DNA from 3 places in the Micromonospora sp. 067-2 genome. Region 2 is predicted to be linked to each of the others. Evidence: riboswitches for the same ligand, from Rfam matches in the RefSeq annotation. Region 2 holds a riboswitch; each other region holds the start of a gene.
The links. Region 2 has a riboswitch for cobalamin ahead of ACLJN9_RS07330 (ABC transporter substrate-binding protein). Riboswitches for the same ligand answer to the same signal wherever they lie in the genome.
Positions count from the first base shown of each region.

Region 1 (3,267 bases), on a different contig from region 2:
ATGGCGATCGGGTTCTCCCCGAAGCCGCGCGGCGGCTGGATGAGCAGCACCACGTTGCCGAAGCGCAGCCCGGCGAGCGCGATGTCCCCGCCGTCGGTGTACAGCTCGCCGGGGGGCTCACCCCAGTGTTCCCGGATCCGCATCCGCAGCTCGGCGGGGACCGCCTCGAACCACCGCCGGTACGTCTGGCCGGGCACCCGGGCTTCGGCGGCGGCCAGTTGCTCCGGAGTGAGCCACTCCACGTCGTGACCGCCGGCGGCGATCAGCGCGTGGATCAGCGCGTCGCCGTCGTCGGGCAGCGGCGCGTCGCCGAGGTGGTAGCCGGCGTCGGCGAACGCGGCGAGGAGTCGGACCGCCGACACGGGGGTGTCCAGCCCGACGGCGTTACCGACCCGGGAGTGCTTCGTGGGGTACGAGCTGAGCACCACGGCGACCCGCTTGTCGGCGTTGGGCACGTACCGCAGCCGGGCGTGGCGCACCGCGATCCCGGCGACCCGGGCGGCCCGGTCGGCGTCGGCGGCGTAGACCGAGAGCCCGTCGGCGTCGATCTGCTTGAACGAGAACGGCACGGTGACGATCCGGCCGTCGAACTCGGGGATGGCCACCTGCATCGCCGCGTCCAACGGGGACAGTCCGGCGTCGCTGCCCGCCCACTGCTCACGGGTGCTGGTCAGGCAGAGCGCCTGGATGACCGGGACGTCCAGGGCGGCCAGCGCGCCGACGTCCCAGGCGTCCTCGTCGCCACCACCGGAGGCGTCCGCGGCGACCGCACCGCCGGCCGCGAGCACGGTGACCAGCAGCGTGTCGCAGCGGGCGAAGAGCCCGAGCGGGCCGGCGCCCGCGGTCAGCCCGCGTAACGAACCGCAGAAGATGGGCAGCGGGTTGGCGCCGGCCGCCCGCACCGCGTCGGCGAGCACGTCGACGAAGCCGGTGTTGCCGGCCAGCGCGTGCGCCCGGTAGAAGACGATCCCCACGGTGGGCCGGTCCGGGTCGACGGGGTGCTCACCGTGCACGCCGTACGCCGGGGTGGGTGCGGGTGGGGCGAAACCCTCACCGGTGAGCAGCACCGTGTCGGAGAGGAACCGGGCCAGGTGGCCCAGGTTGTCCGGGCCGCCCTCGACCAGGTAGGCCAGCGCCTGGGTGACGACGCCGGACGGCACGGTGGAGATGGCCATCAGCTCCGCGTCGGGCACCGCCTCACCGCCGAGCACGACCGTCGGCCGGCCGCTCGCGAGCACCGCGGCGAGCCCGTCCGGCCACGCCTGCCGACCCCCGAGCAGGCGTACGACGGCGAGGTCGACCCCGTCGAGAAGCGCGGGCACCTCGTCGGCGCTGACCCGGGCGGGGTTGGCCAGCCGGTAGTCGACACCGCTGGCGCGGGCGGCCAACAGGTCGGTGTCGGCGGTGGAGAGCAGCAGGATGCGCACGGGAGGCTCCGGTGAGTGACGCCCCGGCCGCCGTGGAGGCGACCTGGACGAAGCGGGTGGGTGCGGCGTCAGCCGGTACGACGGCCCGGCGCGCGGTCACCGACGGCTGTCGGCAGCCGGTCGACGCCGGGTGCGCGGCTCAGCGGCCGCAGGAACCGGCGTGACCGTGCGCCCGGCCGGCCGAACGTCCGCAGACGTGGCCGGGTGCGGGGGCTGCGGAGCGCCCACCGTGCGGGTCACGACGATACTCGTCGATGAAAGAGACGCCGTGCGTCATCGGGTCCTCCTCGGGTGTCCACGCCCTGGGGTACGTCCCGACGGCCGAAGTATCCTGGCTTCCGGATCGACGCTCTCCCCCGGCCTTCCAACCGCAGACACACGGTCGTGGCGCACGAGGGGGGATCACTCCCCGGTGACAGTGGCGGGACCGCGTCGGAATCACACCGACTTCCTTCACTGCCGTCAGGCCGCGAATGCTGCCACACCGCTGCGCCGCCGGTCAACGCCGCCCCCTCAGCGGACGGCGCCGCCAATCCATCGACAGACGGCAATTTCTAGGCGCCGATTCACGATCGTCACGACACCGCACCTCGTGTCCCGCACCCGATGCTCCACTCCACCGGCGCCCGGCCAAACGGCCATGATCAATTGGAACCTGCGCTTCGGGATGGCCCGAACGCGAGATCTTGGACACTTACCGTCAACTCGAAACGGTAAGTGTCCAAGATCTGCGTGCCTCTACCGAGCACCGGTCCGCCAGGGGCCGCGGGCCGCGCGGGCCGCGCGGGCCGCGCGGGCCGCAGGTCGCGGGTCGCGCGGGATGCGCGGGCCGCGCGGGATGCGCGGGCCGCGCGGGATGCGCGGGCCGCGCGGGATGCGCGGGCCGCGCGGGCCGCAGGTCGCGGGTCGCGCGGGATGCGGACTGCGGGCGGCGGGCTCGTTGTCGGGCCTCAGCGGGCGTGGCGTTCCGGGTGTGCCCGGCTCCAGGTGCGCATGCGTTCCGGATAGCCGGTGCGGGCCGCCTCGTACAGCGGCACCGCGTGCTTGCGGGCGATGGCGCCCGCCGCGCGTGGCGTGCCGGTCCGGCGGCGGATCCACTCGCCGTCGTGGGCGATGGCCACGACGGTCGTGTCCGTGGCCGTGGTCTCCGGCTCCAGGTAGAACTCCACCCCCCGCCGGCTGGCGAGAAACGCCTCCAGCGCCGCGAGATCCTCCCGGGTCCCCTCGCGGTCCAGCTTCGTCGGGGTCGCCTCGGTGCCCCGTGCCCGTCGACTGAACCAGCCCATGCCCCACCCCTTCCTCGACGCTCCCGCCAGTGCACCACCGCTTCCTGGCAATACGCTGCACGCCGGGTGGGAGTGAGCTGGTCGCGCCACGGTTGGAACCCGCCGCGCCGCAGCGGTGTCATGAGTGTGATGCAACCGGAGGTCTCCCTGAACGACGACGTGCTCGTCAACCGCGCTCGGTCAGGTGACCTGGAGGCGTACGACCTCCTGGTCGCCCGGCACACCCCGTCCGCGTACCGGACGGCGGTGCTGCTCGGCGCGGGCGCGGACGCCGAGGACGTCATCCAGGAGGCGTTTGTGAAGGGGCACCGCAGCCTGTCGCGCTATCGGGGCGACTCGTCCTTCCGATCCTGGCTGTTGGCGATCGTCGCCAACGAGACCCGCAACCTGCACCGGTCCCGTACCCGCCGCGACGGCCTCGTCCTGCGGGCGGCGGCGGCCAACCCGGTGTCCGAGATCACCGAGGACGGTGCGGTCGGGGCGGTCCTCGCCGGTGAGCGTCGCGCGGCGCTGGTGCAGGCCCTGCGCCAACTGCCGGAGCGGGACCGTGAGGT
Region 1 covers NZ_JAJPWB010000001.1:218,642-221,908, reverse strand. The annotation lists gene cobN (cobaltochelatase subunit CobN) at 1-1,427, opposite strand, end outside; gene ACLJN9_RS01005 (hypothetical protein) at 1,439-1,591, shown strand; cobalamin riboswitch at 1,752-1,881, opposite strand; gene ACLJN9_RS01000 (hypothetical protein) at 2,378-2,713, opposite strand; gene ACLJN9_RS00995 (RNA polymerase sigma factor) at 2,834-3,267, shown strand, end outside.
Region 1: another riboswitch for cobalamin. It lies ahead of cobN (cobaltochelatase subunit CobN); the one in region 2 lies ahead of ACLJN9_RS07330 (ABC transporter substrate-binding protein).

Region 2 (3,267 bases):
GCACCGGACCGGACCGCCGAGCAGGCCGCCTCCGGCTACCGGGTGCTCGGCCCCCGGACGTCCGCCGACCGTACGGCGGTGGCCCGCACCGGGGCCGCCATCGACTACTCCGAACACGGCGTGCTGCACATCTCGGCCACCACCACCGAGGCCGCGGCGATCAGCCGGCTCGGCTTCCGGCTGGAACCGCTCGCCCCGCCGCCGAGCGCCGAGCGCGGCGCCAGCGACGTGGGCGCGTTGGCCTTCCCGCCCGCCGACTCCAACTACCACGACTATGCCGAGCTGACGGCCGTGGTGAACCAGGCCGTCGCCGACCATCCGGCCATCGCCCGCAAGATCAGCATCGGTACGTCGTACGAGGGCCGCGACCTGGTGGCGGTGAAGATCTCCGACAACGTGGGCACCGACGAGGGCGAGCCGGAGATCCTGTTCAACGCCCAGCAGCACGCCCGCGAGCACCTGACCGTCGAGATGGCGATCTACCTGCTCAACCTGTTCACCGACAACTACGGCAGCGACTCCCGGATCACCAACATCGTCAACAGCCGGGAGATCTGGATCGTGCCGACGGTCAACCCCGACGGCAGCGAGTACGACATCGCCACCGGGTCGTACCGGTCCTGGCGCAAGAACCGGCAACCCAACAGCGGCTCGTCCAACGTGGGCACCGACCTCAACCGCAACTGGTCCTACCAGTGGGGCTGCTGTGGTGGGTCGTCCGGAACCACCTCGTCGGACACCTACCGCGGCCCGTCGGCGTTCTCCGCTCCCGAGACGTCCGCGCTGCGCAACTTCGTCAACAGCCGGGTGGTCGGCGGCGTCCAGCAGATCAAGGCGAACATCGACTTCCACACGTACTCGGAGCTGGTGCTCTGGCCGTTCGGCTACACCACCGCGAACAACCCCGCCGGGATGAGCGCGGACCAGTACAACACCTTCTCCACCATCGGCCAGCAGTTGGCGGCCACCAACAACTACACCCCGGAGCAGTCCAGCGACCTCTACATCGCCGACGGCACCAGCATCGACTGGATGTGGGCCACCCACAACATCTGGGCGTACACCTTCGAGATGTACCCGGGCTCGTCAGGCGGCGGCGGTTTCTACCCGCCCGACGAGGTGATCCCCGCGCAGACCAGCCGCAACCGCGAGGCCGTGCTGCTGCTCAGCGAGTACGCCGACTGCCCGTACCGGGCCATCGGCAAGCAGGCGCAGTACTGCGGCGGCGGCGGTGGCACCACGGTCTTCTCGGACACCTTCGAGACCGCGACCGGGTGGACCACCAACCCGGCCGGCACCGACACGGCCACCCTCGGGGCGTGGGAACGGGGTGCCGCCCAGGCGACCACCTCCTCCGGCGCCAAGCAGCTCACCCCGTACGCCGGCGCCAACGACCTGGTGACCGGACGGCTCGCGGGATCGGCGGCCGGTGACTACGACGTCGACGGTGGCGTGACCAGCGCGCGGTCCCCGGCGGTGACGCTGCCGTCGGCCGGCACGCTGACCCTCTCGCTGGCCTGGTACCTGGCACACGGCTCGAACGCCTCCTCGGCCGACTACTTCCGGGTGAGCGTGGTGCACAACGGAGGCACCACGGCGCTGCTCACCCAGGCCGGTGCGGCGGCCAACCGCAACGGGAGCTGGGCGGTGGCCAACCTCAACCTCACCCCGTACGCCGGTCAGTCGGTCCGCATCCTCGTCGAGGCGGCCGACGCCTCCGGCGCCAGCCTGCTGGAGGCGGCTGTGGACAACGTCACCATCACGTCCTCCTAACCCCGTGGGGCCCCGTCCGCCCCCACGGGGCCCCACCCCCACCCCCCACCCCGCGCTGATCTAGGGCATATCGTCGTTGCGAGAGATCTACTCATGGCGATATGCCCTAGATCAACGAGGGTTGTCTTGGCGGTGCGCTACCGTTTCAGCGACCACTCCGCAGCGAAGCCGGTGCGAAACCCGGCGCTGTCCCGCAACTGTGATGCCCCGTCCCGGTGACGGGGATGAGCCAGGTCGCCTGCGGATGGGTCGCGACACGCGCTCTCGAGGAAGGGCGCCTCGTGGGCGGGCGTACGAAAGTCCCTGTCGGCGAAGCACCACATTCCTCGACCGACAGGAGGACCCATGTCCGCACGTACCCCCCGGCTCTTCGCCGCGACTCTCGCGGTCGCCGCGCTCGCCCTCGGCGCGTGCGCCGAGAAGACCGACGACCAGCCGGCGGCCGGCGGCAGCTCCGCGACCGTCGCCTACCCCGTCACGGTCGGCCCGCTCACCCTCGACAAGCGCCCCGAGAAGATCGTCTCGCTCTCGCCCACGGCCACCGAGATGCTCTTCGCGATCGGTGCCGGCCCGCAGGTGACGGCGGCGGACGACAACTCCAACTACCCGGCCGAGGCGCCCAAGACCAACCTGTCCGGCTTCCAGCCCAACGCCGAGGCGATCGCCGCCAAGAGCCCCGACCTGGTGGTGCTCTCCAACGACACCAACAAGATCGTCGATCAGCTCGACAAGCTCAAGATCCCGGTCTACCTGACCCCGGCGGCCACCACGCTGGACGACTCGTACCGGCAGATCACCGAACTGGGCGCACTGACCGGCCACGCCGACCAGTCGACCGACGTCACGAGCCGGATGAAGGACGACATCGCCAAGCTGGTCAAGGACCTGCCGCAGCGCGCCGAGAAGCTCACCTACTACCACGAGCTGGGCCCCGAGCTGTACAGCGCGACCAGCAAGACCTTCATCGGCTCGCTCTACAGCCAGGTCGGCCTGACCAACATCGCCGACCCGGCCGACGCGGACGGCAAGAACGGCGGCTACCCGCAGCTGTCCCAGGAGTTCATCGTCAAGGCCAACCCGGACTTCGTCTTCCTGTCCGACACCAAGTGCTGCCAGCAGAACGCCGACTCGATCAAGGCTCGCAGCGGCTGGGCTGGGCTGACCGCGGTGAAGAACAGTCAGATCGTCGCGTTGGACGACGACGTCGCCTCCCGCTGGGGCCCGCGCGTCGTGGACCTGCTTCGGGTGATCATCGACGCGGTCGCCAAGGTGCCCGCGTGACCGTCATCCCTCGGTGAGCGAAGCACCACCGGTGGACGCCACGACACCGCCACCCCGGCCCGCCGGGGCGACGCCACCAACCGCCGGGGCGACGCCGTCAACCCGGCCCGCCGAGGCGACGCCACCAACCCGGCCCGCCGGGGCGGCGCCGCCGTCCCGGCCGGCCGGGCTGCCGTCCGCGGCCCGACCCGCCGGCCTGCGCAAGCGCTGGGT
Region 2 covers NZ_JAJPWB010000003.1:139,743-143,009, reverse strand. The annotation lists gene ACLJN9_RS07335 (M14 family zinc carboxypeptidase) at 1-1,773, shown strand, start outside; cobalamin riboswitch at 1,887-2,027, shown strand; gene ACLJN9_RS07330 (ABC transporter substrate-binding protein) at 2,119-3,054, shown strand; gene ACLJN9_RS07325 (FecCD family ABC transporter permease) at 3,224-3,267, shown strand, end outside.

Region 3 (3,267 bases), on a different contig from region 2:
TCGACGTCCGGGTGCCACGGCTCCAGGTAGACGCAGGCCGCGCCCTTGCGCCGGCCGCCCTGGTTGACGGCGGCGACGCTCGCGTCCAGCGTGCGCAGCCACGGCACGATCCCGTTGGACTGCCCGTTCGTGCCGCGGATGAGCGAGCCCCGGGACCGGACCCGGGAGTACGCGATGCCGATGCCGCCGGCGAACTTGGACAGGTTGGCGACCTGGGCGTACCGCTGGTAGATCGAGTCCAGCTCGTCGCGCGGCGAGTCGACCAGGTAGCAGGAGGACATCTGGGTGTGCCGGGTGCCGGAGTTGAACAGCGTCGGCGAGCTGGGCAGGTAGGCCAGGCTGGACATCAGCCGGTAGAAGTCGATCGCCTCGTCCGGTGTCCGGGACAGCCCGCAGGCCACCCGCAGCAGCCAGTACTGCGGGGTCTCCAGGACCAGCCGGCTGGTGGGGTGCCGCAGCAGGTACCGGTCGTAGACCGTGCGCAGCCCGAAGTACTCGAACCGCCGGTCACCCTCCGGGTCGACGGCGTCGTCGAGGGTACGGGCGTGTGCGGCGACGAACGCGGCGGTGTCGTCGGAGATCAGTCCCTCGGCGTGGCCGGTCCGGATCGCCGCGCTGAACGAGGTGATGCCCTGCCGGTGGACCTCCTTGTCCACGTAGCCGACCAGCAGCCGCGCGGCGAGACGGGAGTACTGCGGTTCCTCCCCGATCATCTCGGCCGCCGTCTGGATCGACAGCCGGTCCAGTTCGGCCGTCGTCGCGCCGTCGTACAGGCCGCTGATCGTCCGGGTCGCCACCCGCAGCGGGTCGACGTCGGTGAGGTCGTCGGCCCACCGCTCGACCGCCCGGACGATCTTGTTCACATCCACCTGTTCGGTGGCGCCGTCGCGTTTGCGGACCTGCATCTGCGCCCGTCGCCGACCGGGCGGGGCCGGCTCGGCGCTGGCCGGAACTACCTGGGTGACCGTCACCACTCACTCCTCGCGAGTTCGAGACCTGATGGCCCTCGGACACGAGGAGGCGGACACCGGTGGACGCCACGCCGGAGGGCGCGGGGTCAGGTGGCGTCAGCCGTCCCACGCGGCCTCGGACCGCCGCCCACCCGGGTGCGGGTACGCGGCGCGCTGGCAGGTCTTCGGACTTGCGGGCACGACCGGGCTCGCCGGTCTCCTACTGGCCGTCGCTTCCCAGGCCGCTTCGCGGCCCAGTGCTGATGACGGCGGTCGTTCCCACTTACCGCTGCGGGGCAGTCCCGGATTCCCACCGGGTTCCCTCTTGCCTCGACCACTGACGATGAGCGGCCGAACCAGCTGCGCTCAACACCATATATAGGGAGGGACACGGTTGTCACACCCCACATGTCGATCTGCGGCGCAGCCGGCTCTCGTCCATCGACGCCGCCGGGGACCGGGTTGACCGCCCGAACCGGCACCGATACCGTCAACCCACTATCTGCGGCGACGCGAGGGAAGCCGGTGAGATTCCGGCGCGGTCGCGCCACTGTGAGCGGTTCCCCTGCACGGGGCACCGCGAGTCAGGACGCTCGGTCGTCCGCAGCCTTGCGATGGGGACGCGTTATCCCCGGGGAGGTTCGTGTACCCATGTCCAGCTCCACGTCCAGCCAGCCCCTGGTGCAGCCCGCTGACACCGCCCGTCTTCTATGGACGGTCCTGGCCACCGTCGCCGTGCTCACGCTGCTGGCCTACCTCGTCGCCTTCGACCAGGGAGCGGTCTCGCGCAGCGGGATGTACCTGCACGAGCTGATGCACGACGGTCGGCACCTGCTGGGTGTCCCGTGCCACTGACGGCCACCACCGGCACGCCCACGTTCGTCAGCGTGCTGCTCCGCGGGCTGCTCGCCGGCCTGGTCGCGGGCCTGCTCGCCGGCACGTTCGCCTACTTCGCCGGCGAACCACGCGTTCAGGCCGCCATCGCCATCGAGGAGGCGGCGGCACACGCCGAACCCGCCACCGGCGCACACGACCACGAGGAGGCGCTGGTCAGCAGGACCGGCCAGCGCGGCGGCCTGTTCCTGGCCACCGGCCTGTTCGGCGCCGCGATGGGTGGCCTGCTGGCCACCGCGTACGTCCTGCTGCAGCGTCGACGGCGGACCGACGACGACGGACGGTCGGGTCTGCTGCTGGCCGGCGCCGCGCTGCTCGGCGTGGTGATCGTGCCGTTCGTCAAGTACCCACCCAATCCCCCGGCCGTCGGTGATCCGGCCACCATCGACCAGCGCACCGGCACCTACCTGCTGATGGTGGTGCTCGGCCTGGTGGCGGTCTGGTCCGGCTCGCTGGGCTACCGGGCGCTTCGCGGCGACGCACCGCAGTGGCTCCGCGCCGCCGCCGCCCTCGGCGGGTTCCTGCTGGTCACCGTGGTGTCCTACGTGGTGCTGCCGTCGTTCCAGGAGGTCCCGGACGACTTCCCCGCCGCCCTGCTGTGGGACTTCCGACTGGCCTCCCTGGGCACCCAGGTGGTCCTCTGGACCGGCATCGGCCTGCTGTTCGCGGCTCTGCTGAACCACGACCGGCGCCGCAGGAGCACCAGCGCACCCCTGAGCACGTGAGCGTCACCAGCCTGCGGCTGGTCGCGCACGGTTCCACCGCCGCCCTGCGGCAGGCCCGGTTCGGCGGGCAGCTCGACGACCTGGACGAGGGCGGCCTGCGGGCCGCCCTCGCCCTGGCTCCCGCCGCGCCGGGCCGACGGGCGCTCCTGGGTGCCTCCGACGTCTGCCTGTCCAGCCCAGCGGTGGCGGCCACCCGGACCGCGTACGCCCTCGGCCTGACGCCCACCGTCGACGCGGCGCTTGCCGACTGCGACTACGGCGACTGGAACGGGCGGTCGCTGGAGGAGATCGCCGCCACGCAGCCCGAGGCGCTGCGCGAGTGGCTGTCCGCACCGGACGCCGCACCCCACCGGGGCGAATCGGTCCTGGCGCTGCGCGAGCGGGTCGGCCGCTGGCTGGACGGCCAGCGCGACCGTGGCCAGCGGGTCATCGCCGTCACCCACCCGATCCTGCTCCGGGTCGCCGTCGTGCACGCCCTCGACCTGCCGTTGGTGACGTACCGGCAGCTGGACGTCGAGCCGTTGGCGATCGTCCGGCTCACCAACCGCGGCTCGGGGTGGCAGCTGCGGCTCGCCGCACCACCGGCGTAGGGACAGCGAACGCCGGGGCGGAGATGGTCACCTGCCAGGGCCGTTGGCGAGTGCCCGGCCGAGGAGGCGTGCGCCGGCGGGAAAGGCCGCCGGGCTGGGCCCGGCGTA
Region 3 covers NZ_JAJPWB010000007.1:233,516-236,782, forward strand. The annotation lists gene ACLJN9_RS18685 (ribonucleoside-diphosphate reductase subunit alpha) at 1-971, opposite strand, end outside; cobalamin riboswitch at 1,109-1,326, opposite strand; cobalamin riboswitch at 1,416-1,567, shown strand; gene ACLJN9_RS18690 (CbtB domain-containing protein) at 1,602-1,805, shown strand; gene ACLJN9_RS18695 (CbtA family protein) at 1,796-2,569, shown strand; gene ACLJN9_RS18700 (histidine phosphatase family protein) at 2,566-3,159, shown strand; gene ACLJN9_RS18705 (PLP-dependent aminotransferase family protein) at 3,187-3,267, opposite strand, start outside.
Region 3: another riboswitch for cobalamin. It lies ahead of ACLJN9_RS18690 (CbtB domain-containing protein); the one in region 2 lies ahead of ACLJN9_RS07330 (ABC transporter substrate-binding protein).